DNA from 2 places in the Bradyrhizobium sp. CB82 genome. Region 1 is predicted to be linked to the other one. Evidence: predicted binding sites of a transcription regulator. Region 1 holds the regulator's gene; the other holds the start of a gene.
The links. The regulator HrcA, encoded in region 1, represses chaperone genes, less so after heat shock. The targets are predictions, from matches to a motif close to GTTAGCACTCNCNNNNNGNGAGTGCTAAC.

Region 2: a site for HrcA is predicted at 2,261-2,289, ahead of groES (co-chaperone GroES). Genes of this name have one in related genera too.

The regions. Positions count from the first base shown of each region.
Region 1 covers NZ_CP121650.1:205,439-210,712, reverse strand. Annotated here, with positions in the region: gene pncA (bifunctional nicotinamidase/pyrazinamidase) at 1-640, shown strand, start outside; gene grpE (nucleotide exchange factor GrpE) at 790-1,404, opposite strand; gene hrcA (heat-inducible transcriptional repressor HrcA) at 1,506-2,594, opposite strand; gene rph (ribonuclease PH) at 2,754-3,467, shown strand; gene rdgB (RdgB/HAM1 family non-canonical purine NTP pyrophosphatase) at 3,478-4,113, shown strand; gene hemW (radical SAM family heme chaperone HemW) at 4,100-5,257, shown strand.
Region 2 covers NZ_CP121651.1:536,792-542,065, reverse strand. Annotated here, with positions in the region: gene groL (chaperonin GroEL) at 1-283, opposite strand, end outside; gene QA640_RS46495 (IS1182 family transposase) at 438-1,769, shown strand; gene groES (co-chaperone GroES) at 1,913-2,227, opposite strand; gene QA640_RS46485 (hypothetical protein) at 2,969-3,295, opposite strand; gene QA640_RS46480 (hypothetical protein) at 3,706-4,137, shown strand; gene QA640_RS46475 (hypothetical protein) at 4,395-4,895, shown strand.

The DNA.
Region 1 (5,274 bases):
GGCGATTAAACCCGACGATGCCTCCGCACTGCTCGTGATCGACGTGCAGAACTGCTTCCTGCCCGGCGGCAGCCTCGCCGTGAAGGAAGGCGAGCAGGTGGTGCCGGTGATCAACAAGATCGCAAAATCGTTCGCCAATGTCGTGATGACGCAGGACTGGCACACGCCGGGGCACGTGTCGTTTGCGTCAGTCCATTCCGGCAAGAAGCCGTTCGAGACCATCGACCTGCCGTACGGCAAGCAGGTGCTGTGGCCCGATCATTGCGTGCAGGGCACCGACGGCGCCGCGCTCTCGAAGGACCTGTCGATCCCGCAGGCCGCGCTCATCATCCGCAAGGGTTTTCACAAGGACGTCGACAGCTACTCGGCTTTCATGGAAGCCGACGGCAAGACCACCACGGGGCTCGCCGCTTACCTGAAGTCGCGCAAGATCAAGCGCGTGTTCGTCGCAGGGCTCGCCACCGATTTCTGCGTAGCCTGGACTGCGCTCGACGCGCGCAAGACGGGCTTCGAGGTCTATGTGGTGGAAGACGCCTGCCGCGGCATCGACACCCAGGGCTCGCTGGCAAAGGCCTGGGCCGACATGGCGAAGGCCGGCGTGAAGCGGATCCAATCGGGCGATATCGCGGTGACGGCGTAAGCTACCTGACCCTCATGGTGAGAAGGCGCGAAGCGCCGTCTCGAACCATGAAGGCCGAGATGCAGCAGCGGGGCCTCCATCCTTCGAGACGCCGCTAACGCGGCTCCTCAGAATGGGGGTCTCGTGTCGTGCGCGTGGCGAGGCGCGGCTTACGCCGCGTTGTTCGGCTCGTTGGTGTTGGCGGCGGCTGCCGCCTTGGCGCCGCCCTTGGCGACCCCGACGAGAGCCGGGCGCAGCACGCGCTCGCCGATGGTGTAGCCGGCCTGCACGACCTGCACCACGGTGCCCGACGGCACCGACGGATCGGGCACCTCGAACATCGCCTGCTGGAAGTTCGGATCGAACTTCTGGCCCTGCGGATCGAACTTCTTCACGCCGTGCTTCTCCAGCGCGTTGAGCAGCGAGCGCTCGGTGAGTTCCACGCCCTCGATCAGCGCGGTCAGGCCGGGATCGGCATTGGCACGCGCCTCGGCCGGCACCGCATCGAGCGCACGCTGGAGGTTGTCGGCGATATCGAGCACGTCGCGCGCAAAACCGGTGATCCCGTAGAGCCTGGCGTCGGCGACCTCCTTGGTGGTGCGCTTGCGCAAATTCTCCATCTCGGCCAGCGTCCGCAGCATCCGGTCGCGCGCTTCGGCGGCTTCCTTCTGCAAGGTCTCGACCGAACCGGGCTCCGGATCGTCGGGCATCACATACGGCTTCGACACAACGGGCTCGCCGGTCGGCGCGGTCGTGTCTTCGGGTTGCCGGTCTTGATCGGTCATCGGCTGCCTTCTCGAACTGGTCTCAAGGGATTTTTTCTCGACCGGGATATCGTGCTTCGCAGCGCGAAAATCAAGCGCCCGTGATCAGGCGAAAACGGGTGTCAGCCACCCAGGAGGCGGCTGACGATGCGGGCGGCATAGTCTACGGTCGGGATCACGCGGGCATAATTCAGCCGCGTCGGCCCGATCACGCCCAAAACGCCGACGATGTGACCGGCGGCATCCCGATAGGGCGAGATGATCGTCGAGGAACCCGACAGCGAGAACAGCTTGTTCTCCGAGCCGATGAAGATACGCACGCCCTCCGCGGTCTCGGCACGCCCGAGCAGGTCGATCACGCCGCGCTTGGTCTCGAGATCGTCGAACAACAACCGCACCCGCTCGAGATCCTCCAGCGCATGCAGGTCTTCCAGCAGATTGGCGTGGCCGCGCACGATGAGCTGGCGGTCCTCGCTCTCGCCGCCGGACCAGCTCGCGATGCCCGCCGAAATGACCTTCTGGGTGAGCTGGTCGAGCTCGGCGCGTGCCTGGCCCAGTGCGGTTTCCAGCTCGAGCCGAGCCTCGGCCAGGGTGCGGCCCCGGATACGGGCATTGAGGAAGTTGGAAGCCTCGGTGAGCGCCGAGGAGGGAACCCCGGGCGGCAGCGTCAGCACGCGGTTTTCGACCTGGCCATCCTCGCCGACCAGGATCACCAGCGCCCGCTCGGGTTCCAGGCGGACGAATTCGATATGTTTCAGCCGCGCATTGGACTTCGGCGTCAACACCACGGCCGCGGCGCGGGTGAGGCCCGACAGCCGCGTCAGCGCCTCCTCGAGGACCGCCTCGACCGATTGCGCGTGGCCGACAGTGGTGAGCTGGCTCTGGATCGATTGCCGCTCGGCCTCGTTGAGCTCGCCGACCTGCATCAGGGCGTCGACAAAGAAGCGCAAGCCGAGTTCCGTCGGCAGCCGGCCGGCGGAGGTATGCGGGGCGTAGATCAGGCCGAGCTGTTCCAGATCGGCCATGACGTTGCGCACCGAGGCCGGCGACAGCGGCAGCGCGATCAGGCGGGAAATATTGCGCGAGCCGACCGGCTCGCCGGTCGCCAGATAACTTTCGACGATTTGACGAAAGATGTCGCGAGAACGCTCGTTGAGCTGGGCGAGGCCCGCGCGCGGCGCGATCAGATGAATCGGATCGTGATGGGCCACAGACGGTAACTCCTCTCAGATGCACATAATTTGTCCATCCGGAAGGCCCCTGACAAGCGCGTCTTTGGCCGGAGCGGGGAAAAGCCCTTGCCGGGCCCCCTTCCCGCTCCTACAAGCACCGCGAACAGCCTTTTCCCTGCGAGTTTTGGAGGATTTCCCATGCGGCCAAGCCGCCGTGCGCCCGACGAATTGCGCCCCGTGACGCTGGAGCGCGGCGTGGTCAAATATGCGGAAGGCTCCTGCCTGGTAAAATTCGGCGACACCCATGTGCTGGTCACCGCGACGCTGGAAGACCGCCTGCCGCCCTGGCTGAAGGGCCAGGGCCGCGGCTGGGTCACCGCCGAATACGGCATGCTGCCGCGCGCGACCTCGGAACGGACGCGCCGCGAGGCTTCCGCCGGCAAGCAGAGCGGCCGCACCGTCGAGATCCAGCGCCTGATCGGCCGCTCGCTTCGCGCCATCGTCGATCTCGAAGCGCTCGGCGAACGCCAGATCACGGTCGATTGCGACGTGCTCCAGGCCGACGGCGGTACGCGCACGGCCTCGATCACCGGTGCCTGGGTCGCGCTGGCCGACTGCATCAACTGGATGAAGACGCGCAACATGATCAAGGCCAACGTGATGCGCGATAACGTCGCCGCAATCTCCTGCGGCATCTATCAGGGCACGCCGGTGCTGGATCTCGACTACGCCGAGGATTCCGAAGCCGAGACCGACGCAAACTTCGTCATGACCGGCGATGGCCGCATCATCGAGGTGCAGGGCACCGCGGAACGCGAGCCGTTCACGCAAGACGAGTTCCTGTCGTTGATGGCGCTGGCGCGCAAGGGTGTCGCGCGTCTCGTGGACTTGCAGAAAATGGCGGTGGCGTAGTCAATAAGCCATGCACCGGCGAATCACAGGCAAGCTGATCATCGCGACCCATAATCCCGGCAAGCTTGCCGAGATGCGGGAGCTGCTCGCGCCACACGGCGTCGAGGCGGTCTCGGCCGGCGAGCTTGGCCTGCCCGAGCCGGAGGAGACCGGCAAAGATTTTCGCAACAATGCCGCGATCAAGGCGATCGCCGCTGCGAAGGTTATGGGGCTTCCGGCCTTCGCCGATGATTCCGGCATCGTGGTCGATGCGCTCGACGGCGCGCCCGGAATTTACAGCGCGCGCTGGGCGGGCCCCAAAAAGGACTTTGCCGCGGCGATGGCGCAGATCGAGCGCTTGTTGCAGGAGCGCGGCGCCACCGCGCCCGACAAGCGCAAAGCGCATTTCGTCTCCGCGCTTTGCGTCGCCTGGCCCGACCACCATCTCGAGGAGGTCGAGGCGCGCGTCGACGGTACGCTGGTCTGGCCGCCGCGCGGCACGGCGGGCTTCGGCTACGACCCGATGTTCTTGCCCGACGGCCACACGCGCACCTTTGGCGAGATGGAAAGCATCGAGAAGCACGGCCTGCCACCGTTGGGCCTTGGCCTGTCGCACCGCGCCCGCGCCTTCGTGAAACTTGCGGAGATCTGCCTTGAGCCGCGCTGAAAAGGAAGCCTTCGGCGTCTACGTGCACTGGCCGTTCTGCCTGTCGAAGTGTCCTTATTGCGACTTCAACAGCCATGTCCGCCACGCCGCGATCGACGAGGCACGCTTTGCCCGCGCCTTCGGCCGCGAGATCGAGACCACGGCCGAGCGCGCGCCCGGCCGCGAAGTCACCTCCATCTTCCTCGGCGGCGGCACGCCGTCCCTGATGCAGCCCGCAACCGTCGGCGCCGTGCTGGAGGCGATCGGCAAGCACTGGCGCGTCGCAAGCGACGTCGAAGTCACGCTGGAAGCCAATCCCACCAGCGTCGAGGCGACCCGCTTTGCCGGCTATCGCACAGCCGGCGTCAACCGCGTCTCGCTCGGCGTGCAGGCGCTGGACGATGTCTCGCTGAAGATGCTGGGCCGCCTGCACAGTGCACGCGAGGCGCTCGATGCGGTTGCCATCGCGCGCCGCTCGTTCGACCGCTACTCGTTCGACCTGATCTACGCGCGCCCGGACCAGACGCCGGCGATGTGGGAGGGTGAGCTCCGCCACGCCATCGAGGAAGCCGCCGAGCATTTGTCGCTCTACCAGCTCACCATCGAGGAAGGCACGCCGTTCTTCGGCCTGCACCAGGCCGGCAAATTGAAGACGCCTGACGAGGCGGTCGCGCGCGCGCTCTATGACGTCACGCAGGAGACCTGCGACAAGCTCGGCCTGCCCGCCTACGAGATTTCCAACCACGCACGCCGCGGCGCCGAGTGCCGGCACAATCTGGTCTACTGGCGCGGCGAGGAATATGCCGGCATCGGCCCCGGCGCCCATGGCCGCCTCGACATCGACGGCATCAGGCACGCGACCGCCACCGAGAAGCGCCCGGAAGCCTGGCTGATGCGCGTCGAGACCAACGGCGACGGCGTCGTCACCGACGAACTCCTGAACAGCGAAGAGCGCGCCGACGAGTTCTTGCTGATGGGATTGCGCCTCGCCGAAGGCATCGACCCCAAGCGCTACGCCGCGCTCGCCGGCCGCCCGCTCGATCCGCGCCGCATCGCGCTGTTGCGCGAGGAAGGTGCCATCACCGTTGACACAACCGGCCGCCTGCGCGTGACCAGCAGCGGATTTCCGGTGCTCGATGCGGTGGTGGCGGATCTGGCAGCGTAGCGGAGTGCCGTAGGGTT
Region 2 (5,274 bases), on a different replicon from region 1:
GCACGGTCGCGGTAGTGGTGCCGTCGCCGGCAGCATCCGCCGCCTTCGACGCCACTTCCCGCACCATCTGCGCGCCCATGTTCTCGAACTTGTCCTCGAGCTCGATCTCTTTGGCGACGGCAACGCCGTCTTTGGTGATGCGGGGCGCGCCGAACGACTTGTCGAGGACGACGTTGCGACCCTTCGGGCCGAGGGTGACCTTCACGGCATTGGCAAGGATGTCCACGCCACGCAGCATGCGATCGCGGGCATCGACGCCTAGTTTGACTTCTTTAGCTGACATATTTGTCCTCCCAGAATTGAAATTCGTCTCTCACCTGCGAGGTAGAACTGGCAGGCGCTCCTCAGAGGCTGTGAATCTTTTTGACTGCTCGCAAGCGGTATAGCCGAAAGCTGGTGCTGTGTGATTCTCTTGCGGTGATGGATTCGCAGGAGGGATGATGGCCGCTGATGAATTGTTTGGGGATCTGCCGGAGCAGGCAAAGCCGCAAGCCGGTGCGGCGCCGCTCGCAGCGCCGCGACTTCGTGAGCCCCAACGCGATCAAATCGAGTTGCGAGCAGTGGATATCGAGAGCCTGATCGGGGAAGACCATCCGGTGCGCCTGATCTGGTCCTATGTCGAGGAACTCGACCTGAGTGAGCTGGAGAACCGGATCAAAGCGCGGGGCGATCGGCCTGGTCACCCCGCGACATCGCCGCGGCTTTTGCTGGCGCTGTGGCTCTATGCCACCAGCGAGGGCGTCGGCAGCGCGCGCGCGTTGGAGCGGCTTTGCGAGAGCCATGACGCCTATCGTTGGCTGTGTGGCGGGGTGTCGGTGAACCATCACACGCTGGCGGACTTCCGGGTCGGTTGCGCCGACCTGCTCGACCGGCTGCTTTGCGAGCATTTGGCGGTGCTGGCGAAGGTCGGCCTCGTCAATCTGGAAACGCTGGCGCAGGACGGTGTTCGGGTCCGGGCCAGCGCCGGGGCCGCTTCGTTCCGGCGGGAGGCGACGCTCGATCGGCACCTGGCCTTGGCTGAGGCGGTGGTGGAAGACCTCAAACGCGAGGTTGACGCTCGTTCGGATGCTAGCAATCAGCGCATGAAGGCCGCCAAGGAGCGCGCCGCGCGTGAGCGCAGAGCGCGCGTCAAAGCGGCGCAGACGGCGCTCGCCGAAATCAAGCAGCAGCGCAAGGAGCGCGAAGAAAAGCGCGGCAACGGCAAGAAGCCGAAAGAGCCGCGGGCCTCCACGACAGACGCCGACGCACGGGTCATGAAGATGGCCGACGGCGGCTTCCGCCCCGCCTACAACGTGCAGGTGACGAGTGCCGCCGGCCAGCCGATCGTCGTTGACATCAAGGTCTGCAACACCGGGTCCGACCGCGGCCTGATGCGGCCCATGCTGGAGCGGCAGCGCGCGCGTCCTGGCGGGTTGCCCAAGGACCATCTCGTCGATGGCGGCTTTGGCAGTGCCGAGGACATCGAGTGGGCGCACGCCGAGGGCATCGATATCTTTTGCCCGCCCACTCAATCCAAGCACGGCACCGATCCCCATCTACCGCGACGCGGCGACGGCCCGGGGGTGTTGGCCTGGCGTGCGCGCATGGCGAGCGAAGAGGGCAAGGCCCGATACAAGCCCCGGTCGATTTGCGAGTGCATACATGCCCGCTGGCGCAACTGGGACCTGCGCCAATTGACCGTGCGCGGCTTCGAAAAGGTCCGCGCCGTCGTGCTCTGGTACGCCCTCGCCAACAACATCCTGCAAGGCAACCGCCTCGCTAGCGCATAGAGGAGCGTTCATCGACATCCCCCAACCTCGCCACAGCCGCCCAGCCCACGCGTTGCCACGACGAGGAACTGCCACATCCTTCGATGACCACGCAAAACGAGAAAGATTGGCAAGCTCTCAGGGTGAGCGGTGCGAGCGGTTGATCAGGCGGCCTTCTTCTTCGAAGCGGGAGCTTCGAGCACCCCCATGATGTCGCTTTCCTTCATGATCAACAGGTCCTGGCCGTCGATCTTGACCTCGGTGCCCGACCACTTGCCGAACAGCACGCGGTCGCCGACCTGCACGTCGATCGGGATCAGCTTGCCGTTCTCGTCGCGGCCGCCCGGACCTACGGCGATGACTTCGCCCTGAGAGGGCTTTTCCTTGGCCGTGTCGGGAATGATGATGCCGCCAGCGGACTTCTCCTCAGCTTCGATGCGCTTGACCACGACGCGGTCGTGAAGCGGGCGGAATTTCATGCAGTCCTCCCTCACTTTATGAATATTCTTTGGGTTGGCAGTCGCAATGCACGAGTGCCAACCGCTCTCACATATACCAGTGATACTGGGGCGCAAGAGGGATGTGATTGCAACTTAAAACTTATATTTCTATTTATAACTCGCTCACATTGTTGTCCTCGCCCCCTGCCGCAAACAAAAAGCGTAACAAGAAAAGCCCGTACGCGATGGTCCATCTTATCGCGCGGGTTCTGTAGCGAGAATGATGCGCCCTAGCTCCGTCTGGGAGAGCTACTCGTTGGACTTTCAAGCCGCGGTCAAGGATGGACCCACCGCCCCGGAGCTCGCCGCCGATGCGCATGACTGCATCATGGTTCGATCCTCAAAGAATCGACCGAATACAAGGCTGCGGCGCGATCAGCGCCTGATAGCGGGCTCGCCTCGGATTTCGTCGCCGGTGCCAATGCCGCTGTACACGTGACGTCACGCTTGCGGGCGAGAAGACGCGCCAAACGGCGTGTGAAGATGAAGATCATGAACTTCGCTGTCAGGCCTTTCTGGCATGGCACATTATCGCTCGGCAGGCGCTTTCGCCGTCAATCCAGCGCGCCTAAAGGCGCGCCCCTTGCGGGCTGCGGAGATTGACCGCTCAGCGCGGCCAAGCAAGGGGCCTTCATGCCAAGAATGGAAGGAAGCGCCCGCTGAACCCAGCCAACCGGAGGACCCGACAAGAGAGCAGCATGTGGGGAAATTTACCCTTGACTAACTCGCCTCGGGTGTACTGAGCGGAACGTGGTCAAGCGCCCGCTTCTCGATGCTATCTGCTTTGGCTTCCAAGGGCTTTACGCGCCTCTGCGCGTCCACCCAAAGAGAACCAAAAATACAAGGCGCGGGGAGGTAGGAAGCCGCTATGGCGAAGACAGCAAACCATTCATACCCGTCCGATATTTGATCATCGGCCTTCAATGCGATAACGACGAGAAGCGCCGCCAAAACAAGGGCAACAACGGTGTTGAGCACGACGCACCAGCGGTACTCTCGGAAAAATTCGATCTTGAAGAGTTCATACCGGCTTTCGACCCAGTTCAACTCCTCCTCAAGTTCACCCGCAGGGCGGTCCGGTTCGGGTACCCGGAAAAGCCTCCTGATTCGGGAGATTCGCCGCTCCAGCGGGGCAATCCCCAATTCTCCGTATAGCTGAAGAATAGCCGTTCCGACGTCGGAGCCACAGCAAATGGCTTTCGTTGGTCCATAGCGACAATCCCGACTATTCCAAATAGGGTGGCGGAGGCAAACAACCGCCTGCACAGGAAAAGGTAAAGCTCGCAAAATTTGGGTTCGCATTTGCCAAAGACTTTAAGCGATTTTTGGATCAGGGACTGATTAGCGAAATTGATCTCTATCGTGCGTCTGGGCTGAAGCCGAAGTATCAGAAGTCCTGCTTCGAGACTATGTGAACTCCCTTTCAGCTAACGAGCTCCGGAATCTGGAGCTCGATGATGGCTAAAAAGCCGGAGTCTGACTGCTCGTGCGTCATCGACACGAGCGGTTTGTATGAACTGGCAACGGCATCCGGCAATCTGAAGGCGACGCTGATCGCGCGTTTGGAGGACGGCACAATCGGCGTGCCGAGCTGGGCGTGGCAGGAGTTCAAGGACCTTTACGAAGACGAGGCAAAAGAACTCGCTCCGCACATTGTGAAGCGGCTTCAGTTGACCACACATGTGGAAGTGCGGGCCGCCCGGATTACGGAGGAGTTGAATTTGGGGTTTTCGCGAGGTGCCTACGATAGCCACGTCGAACGCCACACGGCGGCGGTGGCACTGAACAAGGGCTACACCGTTCTCACGTCTACCAACAACGTTGCCGCTTATGATAGCATGCAATGTGCGATCAAGGACCTCGCTGGCTGGGCTGATGAGATCGCTTGACCAGACCGCGCATCCGGCTTGACTGCCACGCGCACCGTCATCGCCTGCGCCTCGGTCAGCGGCCGGCCGTTGATGCTGATGTGCGGTTCGGCGGGAGTCATGGCTTCTTATTTCTCGTTTCTCTTCCAGGAATTGCAAGAAGGAAGGGGCACTCGATCATGAGTGGATAAACAGAAGCGAACGGATATTGCGGAATGGCTACGGAGCGAAATTCCCGGTCCGAAGACAAGACCCTGGGATAAAAATGGGGCAATCCAATGCAGACGTTGACACTATGGTTTCAATCGCTCCGGATGGAGGAGCACACCGGATATGGAAGTGATTGGTCTGAAAGCAGGCTCTTCCAAACCTCTTACGACGTCTATCTAACAGGCGGACTGCTAGAATTGGAGACGGGAGAGGTGTTAGGCGACGGCAAGTTTGAAAAATCAACGATCACCGCAAACCTAACCTTTAGTTCGACGCCGACAGAACCGGCGGGAAGCACAATGCGGTATTGGCCTTTCATCGGGCACAATGATGGGATCGGTGGGATCGGTCCATTCATTACACTCGATATCACTGCGTCGCCCTCGCGCTTTCGCGAACTTGTTACAAACGTCAGGCATGGCCTCGTGCCCGAAAACATTTCCATCAAGTTGGCAGAGGACGAAAGGTTCTGGCGAAGCGTCGATCCTACTAGTAAGTGGTCGAGAAAGATTTGGCGGAACGAGGTCGACGATACGTTGGGATGCGCTGCTATTCCCATTGAGAACTAAGCGTTCAGTTACCTTATCAAAAAGGCAGCCCCGAACACTTAATCCGCCCCCTTGCTTCGTCGCCTCGGTCAGATCGGTGCGCCGCACCTTCGCGTGAACCTTTAAGGCGAAATTCAGCAAACGAAACCCGAAAAACGAAAATTGTAAATATGCTGACCCCACGCACGCGACCCTCCCCAAAGGACCCGGACAACCAATGTCAAATGTCATGAGATTGAAACGCGATGAGACCAATCGCATCATGGGTCTCGCCGAAGGCAATCGCAGCGGGCGAATTTGCCCGTTTTTGGCGCAAACCGGACCTGGCGGGACCTAAAGGTCTCAGAAGGGGAGACGTTTCGGAAATGAAGAGGCTGCGAACTGAGGGGGCCTCACTCTT